Regions from separate parts of the Streptomyces sp. NPDC001599 genome, predicted to be linked through region 1. Evidence: riboswitches for the same ligand, from Rfam matches in the RefSeq annotation. Region 1 holds a riboswitch; the other holds the start of a gene.
The links. Region 1 has a riboswitch for thiamine pyrophosphate ahead of ACFYZ3_RS31625 (thiamine ABC transporter substrate binding subunit). Riboswitches for the same ligand answer to the same signal wherever they lie in the genome.
Positions count from the first base shown of each region.

Region 2: another riboswitch for thiamine pyrophosphate. It lies ahead of thiO (glycine oxidase ThiO); the one in region 1 lies ahead of ACFYZ3_RS31625 (thiamine ABC transporter substrate binding subunit).

Region 1 is NZ_JBIAVA010000016.1:121,154-128,803, reverse strand. Features, by position in the region: gene rlmN (23S rRNA (adenine(2503)-C(2))-methyltransferase RlmN) at 1-796, shown strand, start outside; TPP riboswitch at 856-961, shown strand; gene ACFYZ3_RS31625 (thiamine ABC transporter substrate binding subunit) at 1,041-2,132, shown strand; gene ACFYZ3_RS31620 (ABC transporter permease) at 2,108-3,802, shown strand; gene ACFYZ3_RS31615 (ABC transporter ATP-binding protein) at 3,805-4,851, shown strand; gene ACFYZ3_RS31610 (maleylpyruvate isomerase family mycothiol-dependent enzyme) at 4,876-5,676, shown strand; gene ACFYZ3_RS31605 (LAETG motif-containing sortase-dependent surface protein) at 5,738-6,442, opposite strand; gene ACFYZ3_RS31600 (LOG family protein) at 6,599-7,650, opposite strand, start outside.
Region 2 is NZ_JBIAVA010000001.1:645,994-653,643, reverse strand. Features, by position in the region: gene ACFYZ3_RS02975 (hypothetical protein) at 1-125, opposite strand, end outside; gene metF (methylenetetrahydrofolate reductase [NAD(P)H]) at 182-1,105, opposite strand; gene thiE (thiamine phosphate synthase) at 1,232-1,906, opposite strand; gene ACFYZ3_RS02960 (Rv2175c family DNA-binding protein) at 2,032-2,397, opposite strand; gene ACFYZ3_RS02955 (NAD(P)/FAD-dependent oxidoreductase) at 2,439-3,719, opposite strand; TPP riboswitch at 3,804-3,915, shown strand; gene thiO (glycine oxidase ThiO) at 3,913-5,136, shown strand; gene thiS (sulfur carrier protein ThiS) at 5,133-5,333, shown strand; gene ACFYZ3_RS02940 (thiazole synthase) at 5,336-6,130, shown strand; gene pknB (Stk1 family PASTA domain-containing Ser/Thr kinase) at 6,356-7,650, shown strand, end outside.

The sequences.
Region 1 (7,650 bases):
CGGGACGCTCGTCGAGTCGGTGCTCATGCGCTACCCGGACCGGGTGACCATGTGCATCAGCTCCCAGGCGGGCTGCGGGATGAACTGCCCGTTCTGCGCCACCGGCCAGGCCGGCCTGGACCGCAACCTGTCGACCGCCGAGATCGTGCACCAGATCGTGGACGGCATGCGGGCGCTCAGGGACGGCGAGGTCCCGGGCGGCCCCGCGCGGCTCAGCAACATCGTGTTCATGGGCATGGGCGAGCCCCTCGCCAACTACAACCGGGTCGTCGGCGCCATCCGCCGGCTCACCGACCCCGAGCCCGACGGACTGGGGCTCTCCCAGCGCGGGATCACCGTCTCCACGGTCGGTCTCGTCCCCGCGATCCACCGCTTCACCGGCGAGGGCTTCAAGTGCCGCCTCGCCATCTCCCTGCACGCCCCCGACGACGAGCTGCGCGACACCCTCGTCCCCGTCAACACGCGGTGGAAGGTGCGCGAGGTGCTGGACGCCGGGTTCGAGTACGCGGCGAAGTCCGGGCGTCGGCTGTCCATCGAGTACGCGTTGATCCGGGACATCAACGACCAGGCCTGGCGCGGTGACCGTCTCGGGCGGCTGCTCAAGGGCAGGCCCGTGCACGTCAATCTGATCCCGCTCAACCCGACGCCCGGCTCCAAGTGGACCGCGTCCCGGCCCGAGGACGAGAAGGCGTTCGTGGAGGCGATCGCGGCGCACGGTGTGCCGGTGACGATCCGGGACACCCGTGGGCAGGAGATCGACGGGGCGTGTGGTCAGCTCGCCGCGAGCGAGCGGTAACCTGACCGGCGGCAGTACCAGTAGTACATCCAGTACATCGTCAGCGTCATCACATCTTCATATTCCGACAGGGGAGCGCCACAGCGCTGAGAGTGCGGCACCGGCCGCAGACCCTCCGAACCTGGCCCAGGTCATTCTGGGTAGGGAGATCGGTCACCACTCGAGCTGTTGCGCCCTGCCCGGGACCCTCGCCAGGGGTTCCGGGCGGGGCCGCGTCTTCTCCTGGTCACCCAGGAGGAATTCAGTGAGCATCACCAAGAAGGTCAGTGTCCTGGCCGTCGGACTCGGCATGGTCGGCACGCTGGCCGCCTGCGGGTCCTCGTCCGACGGCTCCGGCGGCAGCGGCTCCGGCGGCTCCAAGACCGTGACCCTGGTCAGTCACGACTCGTGGGCCGCGTCCAAGGACGTCATCGCCGCCTTCGAGAAGGAGTCCGGCTACAAGGTCAAGGTCCTGGAGGACGGCGACGCCGGGCAGGCCGTGAACAAGGCCATCCTCACCAAGGACAACCCGCAGGGCGACGTCTTCTTCGGCGTCGACAACACCCTGCTCTCTCGCGCCCTCGACAACGGCCTGTTCCAGCCGTACGAGGCCAAGGGGTCCGACCTCGTCCGGTCCGAGTACCGGGCCGACCAGGACGAGCACCGGGTCACGCCCGTCGACACCGGCGACATCTGCGTCAACTACGACAAGGCGTACTTCAGCCGGCACAAGCTGACCCCGCCCAGGACCCTCGACGACCTGGTCAAGCCCGAGTACAAGGACCTGCTCGTCACCGAGAACGCGGGCAGCTCCTCGCCCGGCCTCGGCTTCCTGCTCGGCACCGCCGCCAAGTACGGCGACGAGGGCTGGGAGGGCTACTGGAAGAAGCTCAAGGCGAACGGCGTCAAGGTCGTCGACAGCTGGGAGCAGGCGTACAACGAGGAGTTCTCCGGCTCGGCCGGCGGCAAGAAGGCCAAGGGCGACCGTCCGCTCGTCGTGTCGTATGCCTCCTCCCCGCCCGTCGAGGTCGTCTACGCCGACCCGCAGCCGGCCACCGCCCCCACGGGTGTCGCCGACGGCACCTGCTTCCGGCAGGTCGAGTACGCGGGTCTGCTCAGCAACGCGAAGAACCCCGAGGGCGGCAAGGCGCTCCTCGACTTCCTGCTCAGCAAGTCCTTCCAGGAGGACATGCCGCTGAACATGTTCGTCTACCCGGTGCGGGAGGGCGCGCGGGTCCCCGAGGTGTTCTCGAAGTTCGGGCCGCAGGCGAAGGACCCGCAGACCCTCGACCCGGCGAAGATCGCCGACAACCGCGACCAGTGGGTCAAGTCGTGGACCTCGCTCGTACTGAAGTGAGCCGGGAGGGCAAGCAGGCGGTGAGGCCGGCGCGGACCGCGCGCGGGAGCGCGGCTCGGCTCGGCCTCATGGCCCTGCCCGTCGCGTTCTTCGCGGTGTTCTTCGCCTACCCCGTCGCCGCCATCGTCGCGCGCGGCCTGGAGGTCGACGGGGTCTGGCAGCTCGGGCGGATCGGGGACGTGCTCGCCCAGTCCGACGTGCGGCACGTGCTGTGGTTCACCACCTGGCAGGCGCTGGCGTCCACCGGGCTCACGCTGCTCGTCGCGCTGCCCGGCGCGTACGTCTTCGCCCGCTTCGACTTCCCCGGCAAGCAGGTCCTGCGGGCCGTGGTGACCGTGCCGTTCGTGCTGCCGACGGTCGTAGCCGGTACGGCGTTCCTGGCGCTGGTCGGGCGCGGCGGGCTGCTGGACGAGCTGTGGGGCGTGCGCCTGGACACCACGGTGTGGGCGATCCTGCTCGCGCACGTCTTCTTCAACTACGCCGTCGTCGTCCGCACCGTCGGCGGCCTCTGGGCGCAGCTCGACCCACGGCAGGAGGAGGCCGCCCGGATGCTCGGCGCCTCCCGGCTGCGGGCCTGGCGGCAGGTGACGCTGCCCGCGCTGGCGCCCGCCGTGGCCGCCGCCACGCTGATGGTCTTCCTGTTCACCTTCACCTCCTTCGGCGTCGTCCAGATCCTCGGCGGACCCACCTTCTCCACCCTGGAGGTGGAGATCTACCGCCAGACCTCGCAGGTCTTCGACCTGTCCACGGCCGCCGTCCTGACGCTGATCCAGTTCGCGGCGGTCGTCGCCGTCCTCGCGGTACACGCCTGGACGGTGCGGCGGCGGGAGACGGCTCTGCGGCTCGTGGACGCGGCCACGACCGCGCGCCGGCCGCGCGGAGCCGGACAGTGGGCGCTGCTCGCCGGCGTCCTGGGCGTCATCGCCGTCCTGCTGGTGCTGCCGCTGGCGGTACTGGTCCAGCGGTCGCTGGGCGCGTCCGGCTTCGGCTACTACCGTGCGCTGACCCGCGAGGACGGCGGCGCCTTCCTCGTCCCGCCGATCGAGGCGATCGGCAACTCCCTCCAGTACGCCGTCGCAGCCACCGGCATCGCCGTGGTGATCGGCGCGCTGGCCGCGACCGCGCTCACCCGGCGCGACGCGGGCCGCTTCGTGCGCGGGTTCGACGCGCTGCTGATGCTGCCGCTCGGGGTGTCGGCCGTGACGGTCGGGTTCGGGTTCCTGATCGCGCTGGACGAACCGCCGCTGGACCTCAGGTCCTCCTGGATCCTGGTGCCGCTCGCGCAGGCGCTGGTGGGCGTCCCGTTCGTCGTACGGACCATGCTGCCGGTGCTGCGGGCGGTGGACGAACGGCTGCGGGAGGCGGCCGCGGTGCTGGGCGCGTCGCCGTGGCGGGTCTGGCGCGAGGTGGACCTGCCCATGGTGCGGCGGGCGCTGCTGGTCGCGGCCGGGTTCGCCTTCGCCGTGTCGCTGGGGGAGTTCGGCGCGACCGTGTTCATCGCACGGCCCGACAACCCGACGCTGCCGGTCGCCGTGGCGCGCCTGCTGGGCCGGCCCGGGGACATGAACTACGGCCAGGCGATGGCCCTTTCGACGATTCTGATGCTGGTGTGCGCCGTGGCCCTGGTGGTGCTGGAGCGGCTGCGGACCGACCGGAGCGGGGAGTTCTAGACATGGCGCCCAGTCTGTTGAGCCTGGAAGGCGCGACCGTCCGCTTCGGCGGGCGGGCCGTACTCGACGACGTCGGCCTGGGGGTCGCCGAGCACGAGGTGGTGTGCGTGCTCGGGCCCAGCGGCAGCGGCAAGTCGACGCTGCTGCGGGCGGTCGCCGGGCTCCAGCCGCTGGACGCCGGGCGGGTGACGCTGGACGGTCGGGACCAGTCGGGGGTGCCCGCGCACCAGCGCGAGGTCGGGCTGATGTTCCAGGACCACCAGTTGTTCCCGCAGCGGGACGTGGCCGGAAACATCGCCTTCGGACCGCGGATGCGCGGCGCGTCCCGGGCCGAGCAGCGGGCCCGGGTGGCGGAGTTGCTGCACCTGGTCGGACTGCCGGACGCCGCCCGCCGGTCCGTCGCCGCGCTCTCCGGCGGGGAGCAGCAGCGGGTGGCGCTGGCCCGCGCGCTCGCGCCCCGGCCCCGGCTGCTGATGCTGGACGAGCCGCTCGGCCAGCTGGACCGCTCGCTGCGGGAGCGCCTCGTGGTCGAACTGCGGGAGCTGTTCGGGCGGCTGGGCACCACGGTGCTCGCCGTGACGCACGATCAGGGCGAGGCGTTCGCGCTCGCCGACCGGGTCGTGGTGATGCGGGACGGGCGGATCGCCCAGTCGGGAACGCCGCTGGAGGTGTGGCAGCGGCCGGCGGACGCGTTCGTGGCCCGCTTCCTCGGCTTCGAGAACGTGGCCGAGGCGTCCGTCGCAGGTCAGGCCGCGGACACCCCGTGGGGCAAGGTGCCGGTCCCCGAGGGCGCCCCGCAGGGCACGCGGACGGTGCTCGTGCGGCCGGCCGGTGTCCGCGTCGTCCCCGCCGACGCGGGCCTGCGCTGCACGGTCACGGCCCGCACCTTCCGCGGCACGCACGTCGCCGTGCACCTCCAGCCCGAGGACGCACCCCGCCTGGAGGCGGCCTGCGCGCTGCGGGCGGCGCCGGAGGTCGGGGCCTCGGTCGGGGTGGAGTTCGACGCGGCGGACGTCGTCGTGCTCGGCCGATCAGGCGTTCCCGGGTGATCGTCGCGCTCGTAGGGTGACGGCATGACACTCCTCGCACACGACCGGTACTGCGACGAAATCGATCAGCAGGTGACCGGGCTCAGGGCCGTGGTCACCTCCGGTGCGGACCTGACCGCCACCGTGCCGACCTGCCCGGACTGGACTCTGGAGGACCTGGTGCGGCACGTGGGCCGGGCCCTGCGCTGGACGGGGCTCATCGTCGGCACCCGCGCCGAGCAGGACGTGCCGGTGGACCGCGCGCCGGGCGCCGAGGGGCCCGCGGCGAGCGGGGACGCGGCGGCTCTGGACGCGTGGCTGGCGGAGTCCGGCGAGGTCGTCGTTGGCGCCCTGCGGGAGGCCGGTCCGGACGCCCGCGCTTGGTCGTGGGCCGGTGTCGACACGGCGGGGTTCTGGGCGCGGCGGATGACCCACGAACTCGTCGTCCACGGCGCGGACGCGGCACTCGCGGCGGGCCTGCCCCGCCAGGCGGTCGCGCCCGAGGTGGCGGCCGACGCGATCGACGAGTGGCTGGACATCGTGCGGTTCGTGCAGCGGGCCCTGCCCGGTGCCGCGGCGAACGAACTGCGCGCCCCCGGCAGCAGCCTCCACCTGCACGCGACGGACGCTCCGGCCGAGCTGAACGCCGAGTGGATCGTCGAACTGCCCGACGACGGCATCACCTGGCACCGCGGGCACGAGAAGGCGACGGTGGCGCTGCGCGGCCCGCTCACGGACGTGCTGCTGGCCTTCTACGGTCGGCTGCCGCTGGACGCGCCGGGGCTCGAGGTGCTCGGCGATCGCAAGCTGCTCGAACTCTGGCTGGAGAAGGCGACGTTCGGCTGACACGACGGTGGCCCGCCCCGGAACGGGACGGGCCACCGCCGTGAGCGGATCGGCGCGGGCGTCAGCTGTTGCTGTTCGCTCCGCGACGGCGCAGGCCGAAGAAGACGGCGCCGCCACCGACGACGACCAGCGCCGCCGCGATACCGGCGATCATGCCGGTGTTGGAGTTGGCGCCTGTCTCGGCGAGGTTGGAGTCACCGGCCGCCGGGGACGGGGCGTTGTCGTTGGGCACGGCCGCCGGGGCGGTGCTTTCCGACTGCGACGGCGCGGGGGCCGACGTGGACGGCTCGGGCGCCGGGGACTCCGTCTCGTCGGACGGGGTCGAGGAGCTCTCCGACGGGGTCGGGGTCGGCGTGTCCTCGGTCTTGCAAGGCGTCGACGGGGTGGTGACGTCCGGCTTGATGAACTCGTCGACGTACCGGTCCGCCTTGATGTGGACGCGGTAATCCGTGTTCGGCTTCCAGTCCACGGCGAAGGAGACGGTGGTGCCCTCCTTGGACCCCTTGACCGTCTCCTGGCCGACCTGCTCGCCGGTGCTCTTCAGGGTGACGGTGACGGTGGCCGGGATGCCGGCCGGGTCCACGTCGGTGACGGTGATGACACCGTTGTCGCCGTCGCACTTGGCTTCGGCGGAGAACTCGCTGATGTTGCAGGCGAGGGCGTTGCCTGAGGCGCTGAGCGCCAGGGCCGCGGAGGCGGCGACGACGCCGAGGGCGCGGACGCCCCGGCGGGATGCCGTGCGGCTGATTATGGACAGGACTGCCACGTTTGTCCTTTACGGGAGCGCGGATGCGGGGGGTGAAGAGGGTGCCGACGCTCGATGACGCGGCATCAGCACACCCATGAGCCTCACTGGTCTATAAGCGGGGCGTAAGAAGTGTCAACGCATATGCCCGCCCCGGCCGTTGACTTTGCCGTCTTATTAACCGCCGATACGTTTCAGTGCCTCGGGAGCCTCATCGATTCGGCCAACAAGCGCGATTCGGGACTCCATCGTCCGCCCCTTCGCGAGCGTGTGCAGCAGCGGCCAGGCCGGCAGCGTCCGCGTCCAGTGCTCACGGTCCACCAGCACCATCGGCGTGGGCTCGCCGCGCGATTCGTAGTAGTTCGGCGTCGCGTTGTCGAAGATCTCCTGCAGGGTTCCGGCCGCGCCCGGCAGGAACACCACGCCCGCGGTGGAGCGGGCCAGCAGGCCGTCCTCGCGCGTCGCGTTGGCGAAGTACTTCGCGATGTGCGCGGCGAAGGCGTTGGGCGGCTCGTGGCCGTAGAACCAGGTCGGGATGCCGATCGAGGCGCCGCCGCCGGGCCAGCGCTCGCGCACCTCGAACGCGGACCGGGCCCAGTCGGCGATCGACGGCGCGAACGACGGGACCTTGGCGAGCAGCATCAGGGCGTCGTCCAGCATCCCGTCGTCGAACGGGGCGGCGTACGCGCCGAGGTTCGCCGCCTCCATCGCGCCCGGACCGCCGCCCGTGGCCACCGTGAGCCCGGCGCGGGCCAGCTCACGGCCCAGGCGTGCGGCGCCCGCGTACTCCGCGGTGCCGCGGGCCATGGCGTGGCCGCCCATGACGCCCACCACCCGGGCACCGGCGACGAGTTCGTCCAGCGCATCCGACACGGCGTCGTCGTGGATCGCGCGCAGCATGGAGGCGAACACGTCACCGTCGGCCTTGGTCTGCTGGAACCAGTCGTAGGCGAGGGCGTCCGGTGTCGCCCCGTAGTCCTCGTCGAGGCGGGCGTAGAGCTCGTCGGGGGAGTAGACGCGCCCCCGGTAGGGGTCGAAGGGCAGTCCCGGTATGGGCGGGAAGACCAGGGCACCGGCGGCGCGCACCCTGGCGGCGGCGCCGGGGTCCATCGGGCAGCCGAGGAAGACGGCACCCGTGGGATCGGCGGCCAGCAGTGCGTTCGTACGGCCCGTCAGGTCGACGGCCTGGACGCGGTGATGGGCCAGTGAGCCGGGCGACGAGACGACGC
Region 2 (7,650 bases), on a different contig from region 1:
ACGCCGACGAAGCCGGCGAAGGCCAGCAGCCGCCAGCGCAGCCGCGCCTTGTACTGCAGCAGCACCTCGCCGAGCAGCCACAGCGCGACGCCGCCGAACGCGATGTAGAGGACCGTCCAGCCCATGTACGCCCCTCTCCCAGTGGCCGTTACGCAGTGTGTCGCAAATACGTGCGGCCGGTCTAGGCCCGCGGTGGGTGGTGCAGGCCCAGGTTCTCGTAGATTTCCAGCGTAGCCGTGGAGTTGTTGAGCGTGATGAAGTGCAGTCCGGGCACTCCCTCGGCCAGCAGCCGTGCGCAGAACTCCGTGGCGAACTCGATTCCGATCGAGCGTACAGCCGCCGGATCGTCCTTGGCTGTGAGGATCCGCTCTTTCAGCTCCGCCGGGAACGAGGCGTTGCTGAGCTTCGGCAACCTCTCCAGCATCTTCACACTGGTCACCGGCATGACCTCGGGAATGACCGGGGTGGCGCAGCCGGCCGCGGCGACCCGGTCGCGCAGCCGGAGGTAGGAGTCGGGCTGGAAGAACATCTGGGTGATGGCGTAGTCGGCGCCGGCCCGGCACTTGTCGACGAAGTGCGTGACGTCCGTGTCCCAGTCGGCGGAGCGCGGGTGCATCTCGGGGAAGGCCGCGACGCCGACGCAGAAGTCGCCCGACTCCTTGATGAGCCTGACCAGTTCGGCCGCGTACGTCAGGCCTTCGGGGTGCGCGATCCAGTCGGCGTTCGGGTCGCCGGGCGGGTCGCCGCGCACGGCCAGCATGTTGCGGATCCCGGCGTCGGCGTACTGGCCGATGATGTTGCGCAGCTCGGCGACGGAGTGGTCGACGGCGGTGAGGTGGGCCACCGGGGTCAGCGTGGTGTCGGCGACGATCTGCTGGGTCTCGCGGACCGTGCCCGCGCGTGTGGAGCCGCCGGCGCCGTAGGTCACGGAGACGAAGTCGGGGGCCACGGCCTCGACCCGCCGCAGCGCGCTCCAGAGGTTCTTCTCGCCCTTGGGCGTCTTCGGCGCCGAGAACTCGAACGAGTACGTCGTCTTGCCGGTGGCGAGGATGTCACGCACCGTGCGGGCGCGATCCGTCCTCGTGCTTGCGGTTCCGAGGGCCATATGGGCAGGTTAGCCAGGGTGCGGCGGTCACCCAACCGGATGCGGGACTTTTGTCCACATTGTCGAGTTGTTGTCCACCCTTTGGACACCTGCCCGCCGGCCACGACGCACGGCGGCGGCGTGCGGCTACGCCGGTGCCGGGGCCGCCTGCCGCAGCCGCTTCGCGAACTCGGCCGCCGCCGCGCCCGGATCCTCGGCGGCGGTGATCGCGCGGACGACGACCACGCGCCGGGCGCCCGCGTCCAGCACCTCGTCCAGATTGCCGAGGTCGATGCCGCCGATCGCGAACCAGGGGCGGTCGGTGCCCAGCGCGGCCGTGCGGCGGACCAGGTCGAGGCCGGGTGCGTGGCGGCCGGGCTTGGTGGGGGTCGGCCAGCAGGGGCCGGTGCAGAAGTAGTCGACGCCCTCCTGGGCGGCGGCCGCGGTGGCCTCGGACTCGGCGTGCGTGGAGCGGCCGACGAGGACGTCGTCGCCCAGGATCGCGCGGGCGGCGGGCACCGGAAGGTCGCCCTGGCCGAGGTGGAGCACGTCGGCGCGGGCGGCGTGGGCGACGTCCGCGCGGTCGTTGACGGCGAGGAGCTTGCCGTGACGGGCGCAGGCGTCGGCGAAGACCTCCAGGTGCGCCAGCTCCTCCGCCGCCTCCATTCCCTTGTCCCGCAGCTGCACGATGTCGACGCCGCCGGCGAGCACGGCGTCCAGGAACTCGGGCAGGTCGCCCTGGCTCAGGCGGGCGTCCGTGCACAGGTAGAGCCGGGCGTCGGCGAGCCGGGCGCGGGCGGTGGTGGCGGGCGTGGCGGGCATGCGGGTGTCCCCCGGGTCGGGTGGCGCGGGCCCATGACGGGCCGCGCGACGGTGGCGTACGGGCACGGGCGCCCGGCGTGCGTGGCCCGCACGCCGGGCGGTGTGGCGGATCGGCGAGGGGCCGGTCAGACGGCGAGCGCCTGGGCGCGGCGCTTCACCTCCGTACCGCGATTCTCACTCAGGGCCTGGGCGGGGGTGCCGGGCAGGCTCGGGTCGGGCGTGAAGAGCCACTCCAGCATCTCCTCGGCGCTGAAGCCGTCGTCCCGCAGCAGCGTCAGGGTCCCGACCAGGCCCTTGACGACCTTGTCCTCGTCGATGAAGGCCGCGGGGATGTGCAGCGCGCGGTTCTCACCGCGGCGTACGGCGATGAGCTGGCCCTCCTTGATCAGCTGGCGTACCCGGGTCACCTCGACGCCGAGCATCTCGGCGATGTCGGGAACGGTGAGCCAGGCGGGCACGAGAGCATCGGTCTTTGCGTCAATCTCGGTCACGCCTCCAGCCTGCCACCTGGCACTGACAGTGGGAAACCTGGCTACGCCGTGGCCGCCGTCGCCGCCTTCAGCGGCTTCGCCGGGTCGGCCAGCAGGTCGGGGTCCATCGGCGTGCCCGCCTGGATCAGGCGCCTGCCCTGTGCCAGGTCGCGGGGGCGGCCCACCGCGAGCAGGGCGATCAGGCGGCCCTCACGCAGCCAGCAGACCGTCCACGCCGGGCTCGCGGGGTCGCCGCGCCACAGAGTGGTGTCGGCGGCGGTGTGGTGACCGGCGTACTGCACGAAGCGGCCGAACTGCTCGGACCAGAAGTACGGCACCGGGTCGTAGGCCGCCGGGGCCTCGCCGCCCGGGGCGCCGACGATGTCGGCGGCGACCGTGCGCGGGCCCTGGAGGGCGTTGTCCCAGTGGTGCACCAGGAGCCGCTCGCCGTAGCGGGCGGAGGGGAAGGAGGCGCAGTCGCCGACCGCGTGGACGTCCGGCGCGGAGGTGCGCAGGTGGTCGTCGGCCAGGACCTCGCCGTGCGCACCGAGGGCGATGCCGGAGCCGGCGAGCCAGCCGGTGGCCGGGCGGGCGCCGATGCCGACGACGACCGCGTCGGCGGGCAGCCGGGTGCCGTCGTCGAGGACGACCCGGCCGGGCTCACCGGGGCCGCCGGGCTCGACGCGCTCCACGCGCGCGTGGGTGCGCAGTTCGGCTCCGGCGTCGGCGTACCAGGCGGTCATCGGCGCGGCGACCTCGGCGGGCAGCGCGTCGGCCAGCGGCCGGTCGGCGGCCTCCACCACGGTCACCGCGCAGCCCGCCTCGCGCGCGGCGGTGGCGAACTCGGCGCCGATCCAGCCGGCGCCGACGACCACGACGTCGTGCTGCCGGGCGAGCACCGGCCGCAGTCGTTCCGCGTCGTCCAGGGTGCGCAGCAGGTGCACGCCGGGCACGCCCTCGGCGCCGGGGAGGCGGACCGGTTCGGCACCGGTCGCCAGGACCAGGACGTCGTACGGCACGGGCCCCTCGGAGGTGTCCAGGACGTGCTCGCCGGTGCGCACGCCCAGCGCCTCGCAGCCCAGCCGCAGGGTGATGCCGAGTGCCTCGAAGTCGACGTCGAAGGCGGAGCCCTCGGCGGTGCCGAGCAGGACGGCCTTGGACAGCGGGGGGCGGTCGTACGGTTGGTGCGGCTCCGCGCCGATCAGGGTCACCGGGCCGGTGAAACCCTGTTCCCGCAGGGCGACCGCGGTCTGCACGCCCGCCATCCCGGCGCCCACCACGACCACCCGGCGCTCCGCGTCCGCCGCCGGTCCCTGTCCCCGTTCCCGCGTCTGCTCGCTCACCCGATCACCATAGACACCCGGCGATTCGCCGGTCGGTGAGGCTCCCTTACCCGTGCGACGCGCTGCGGGCTAGGGTGGCCGACGTAAAGCACTCGCGGGAGCCCGGACGCACCGGGCTGAGAGGGAGGCTGGCGGCCTCCGACCGTACGAACCTGATCCGGGTCATGCCGGCGAAGGGAGGGGCTGGACGCCCATGTCGTCTCCGTTGTCGTCTCCATCGCACACGCCTGCGCACACACCTCGTACGTCCCGTACGCCCGACGTGCTCGTCGTCGGCGGCGGGATCATCGGGCTCGTCACCGCCTGGCGGGCCGCGCGGCGCGGGCTCGTCACCGCCCTCGTGGACCCCGAGCCGGGCGGCGGGGCGGCCCAGGTGGCGGCCGGGATGCTCGCCGCCGTCACGGAGCTGCACTACGGCGAGGAGACGCTGCTCGCGCTGAACCTCGCCTCGGCCCGCCGCTACCCGCAGTTCGCGGCCGAGCTGACCGAGCTGACCGGCCACGACCTCGGTTACCGGCGCTGCGGCACGCTCGCCGTCGCGCTGGACGCCGACGACCGCGCCCACCTGCGCGAACTGCACGCGCTCCAGCAGCGCTCCGGCCTGGAGTCCGAGTGGCTGTCGGGGCGCGAGTGCCGGCGCCTGGAGCCGATGCTCGCGCCGGGCGTGCGCGGGGGGCTCCGGGTGGACGGCGACCACCAGATCGACCCCCGCCGCCTCGCCCGCGCGCTGGTGGCCGCCTGTGAACACGCGGGCGTGGTCTTCCACCGGGTGTGGGCCGAGCGGCTCACCGTCGGGCGCGGGGACCGGGCCGCGGGCGTCGTCACCGCCGACGGCACCGCCCTGGAGGCCGGGCAGGTGGTGCTGGCCGGGGGCAGCCTGAGCGGGCGGCTGGGGGGCGTGCCGGAGGCAGTAATTCCGCCGGTGCGGCCCGTGAAGGGACAGGTGCTGCGGCTGGCCATGCCGCGGACGGGGGCACGGGCGCCGCTGCTGAACCGGACCGTGCGCGCCGTGGTGCGCGGCAACCATGTCTACCTGGTGCCCCGGGAGAACGGCGAGCTGGTCGTCGGCGCCACCAGCGAGGAGCTGGGCTGGGACACGACGGTCACCGCGGGCGGCGTCTACGAACTGCTGCGCGACGCGCACGAGCTGGTCCCCGGCATCACGGAGCTGCCCCTGACGGAGACCCGCGCGGGTCTGCGCCCCGGCTCCCCGGACAACGCCCCGCTGCTCGGCCCGACCGCCCTGGACGGCCTGCTGCTGGCCACCGGTCACCACCGCAACGGCGTCCTGCTCACCCCCGTCACCGGCGACGTCATGGCGGACGCCCTGACCGGCGGGGAGCTGTCGGAGGAGGCCCGTCCCTTCAGTCCCAGGCGCTTCAACGCCGTCCCCGCACTCTCGGAGCAGCCCGCATGAACATCTCCGTCAACGGCGAGCCGCGCGAGGTGGCTCCCGGCACCGCCCTGGACGCGCTGGTGGGCACGCTCACCGCGGCACCGTCCGGAGTGGCCGCCGCCCTGAACGAAACCGTCGTCCCGCGCGCGCGGTGGTCCGCCACCGCCCTGGCCGACGGCGACCGTGTCGAGATCCTCACCGCCGTCCAAGGAGGCTGACCATGGCCGACGATCCCTTCGTCCTCGGCGGCACGACGTACGCGTCCCGCCTGATCATGGGTACGGGCGGGGCGCCCAGCCTGGACGTGCTGGAGCGCGCGCTGGTGGCCTCCGGGACGGAGCTGACGACCGTCGCGATGCGGCGGGTGAACGCGTCGGTGCACGGCTCCGTGCTGTCCGTGCTGGAGCGGCTCGGCATCCGGGTGCTGCCGAACACGGCCGGCTGCTTCACCGCCGGGGAGGCGGTGCTCACCGCCCGCCTGGCACGCGAGGCGCTCGGCACGGACCTGGTCAAGCTGGAGGTCATCGCCGACGAGCGCACCCTGCTGCCGGACCCGGTCGAACTGCTGGACGCGGCGGAGACGCTGGTGGACGACGGGTTCACCGTCCTGCCGTACACCAACGACGACCCGGTGCTCGCGCGGAAGCTGGAGGACGTCGGGTGCGCGGCGATCATGCCGCTGGGCTCGCCGATCGGGTCCGGGCTCGGGATCCGCAACCCGCACAACTTCCAGCTGATCGTGGAGCACGCGCGCGTGCCGGTGATCCTGGACGCCGGGGCCGGTACGGCCTCGGACGTGGCGCTGGCGATGGAGCTGGGGTGCGCGGGTGTGATGCTGGCCTCGGCGGTGACGCGGGCGCAGGAGCCGGTGCTGATGGCTTCCGCGATGCGCTCCGCGGTGGAGGCGGGGAGGTTGGCCCGGCGGGCCGGGCGGATTCCGCGGCGGCACTTCGCCGAGGCGTCGTCTCCCGCGGAGGGCTTGGCGGTGCTGGATCCGGAGCGGCCCGCCTTCTAGCGGACCGGTGCCGGGGCTGGGCGGGGGTGGGGTGCGCAGCCCGGCGTTGCGGGGTGCCTCCCCCAGTGCCTGAACGGCCTGGGAGGTACCCCCATCGCCCACCCGTGCCGCCCCTGCGGCACGATCGCCCGCAGCTATGTTCGATACGTCACAGGTGCGCTTCAGTACCGGTCCCATTCTGCTCGGCGGCGCGGGGTGTCCGTGGTGGCTCGTACACTCACCTGCGTGGACACGACCCTTCAGGACCCTCTCGTCGGGCAGGTGCTCGACGGCCGGTACCGCGTCGAGGCGCGGATCGCGGTCGGCGGGATGGCCACGGTCTACCGGGCCGTGGACACCCGCCTGGACCGCGTGCTCGCGCTGAAGGTGATGCACCCGACGCTCGCGACCGACGCCACCTTCGTCGAGCGGTTCATCCGCGAGGCCAAGTCGGTGGCCCGGCTCGACCACCCCAATGTCGTCCAGGTCTTCGACCAGGGTGCCGAGGGGGCGTACGTCTACCTGGCGATGGAGTACATCGCGGGCTGCACCCTGCGGGACGTGCTGCGCGAGCGCGGGGCGCTCAGGCCGCGGGCCGCGCTGGACATCCTGGAGCCGGTCCTGGCCGCGCTCGGCGCCGCGCACCGGGCGGGCTTCGTGCACCGGGACATGAAGCCGGAGAACGTCCTGATAGGGGACGACGGCCGGGTCAAGGTCGCCGACTTCGGCCTGGTCCGCGCCGTGGACACGGTGACCAGCACCACCGGTGCCGTCCTCGGCACCGTCTCCTATCTGGCGCCCGAGCAGATCGAGCACGGTACCGCCGACCCCAGGGTCGACGTGTACGCGTGCGGTGTCGTGCTGTACGAGATGCTGACCGGCGCCAAGCCGCACGACGGGGACTCCCCCGCGGCGGTGCTCTACAAGCACCTCCACGAGGACGTGCCGCCGCCGTCGGCCGCCGTGCCGGAGATGGCGTACGAGCTGGACGAGCTGGTGGCCGCGGCGACCGCGCGCAACCCTGAGATCCGGCCGCACGACGCCGTCGCGCTGCTCGCGCGGGCCCGCGAGGCGCGTGAGTCGCTGAGCGCGGCCCAGCTGGACGCGGTGCCGCCGCAGGCGCTCGCCGCGGAGCACGACAACGCCGAGGACCGCACGAGCGTGATCCCGCGCGCGCTGACGATGCCCCGGCCGCTGCCCGTCAACGAGGACGACGAGTCCGCCGGCCCGGACGGCCGCTTCGCCTCGGACGGGGTCAACCGCACCAGCCGGCTCGCCGCTCCCCCGCCCGCCCCCTCCCCGTCCCGGCGGCTGCGGCTGCGCCGCGGGCCGCTGACGATCGTCGTGGCCGTCCTGCTGGTGCTCGGGGTCGGCACGGGCGTCTGGTACATCAACTCCGGCCAGTTCACCAAGGTGCCGCCGCTGCTGTCCAAGACCGAGGCGCAGGCCCGGGACCGGCTGGACGACGCCGGTCTCGACGTCGGCAAGGTGCGGCACGCCTACAGCGACACCGTGGAGCGCGGCAAGGTCATCAGCACCGA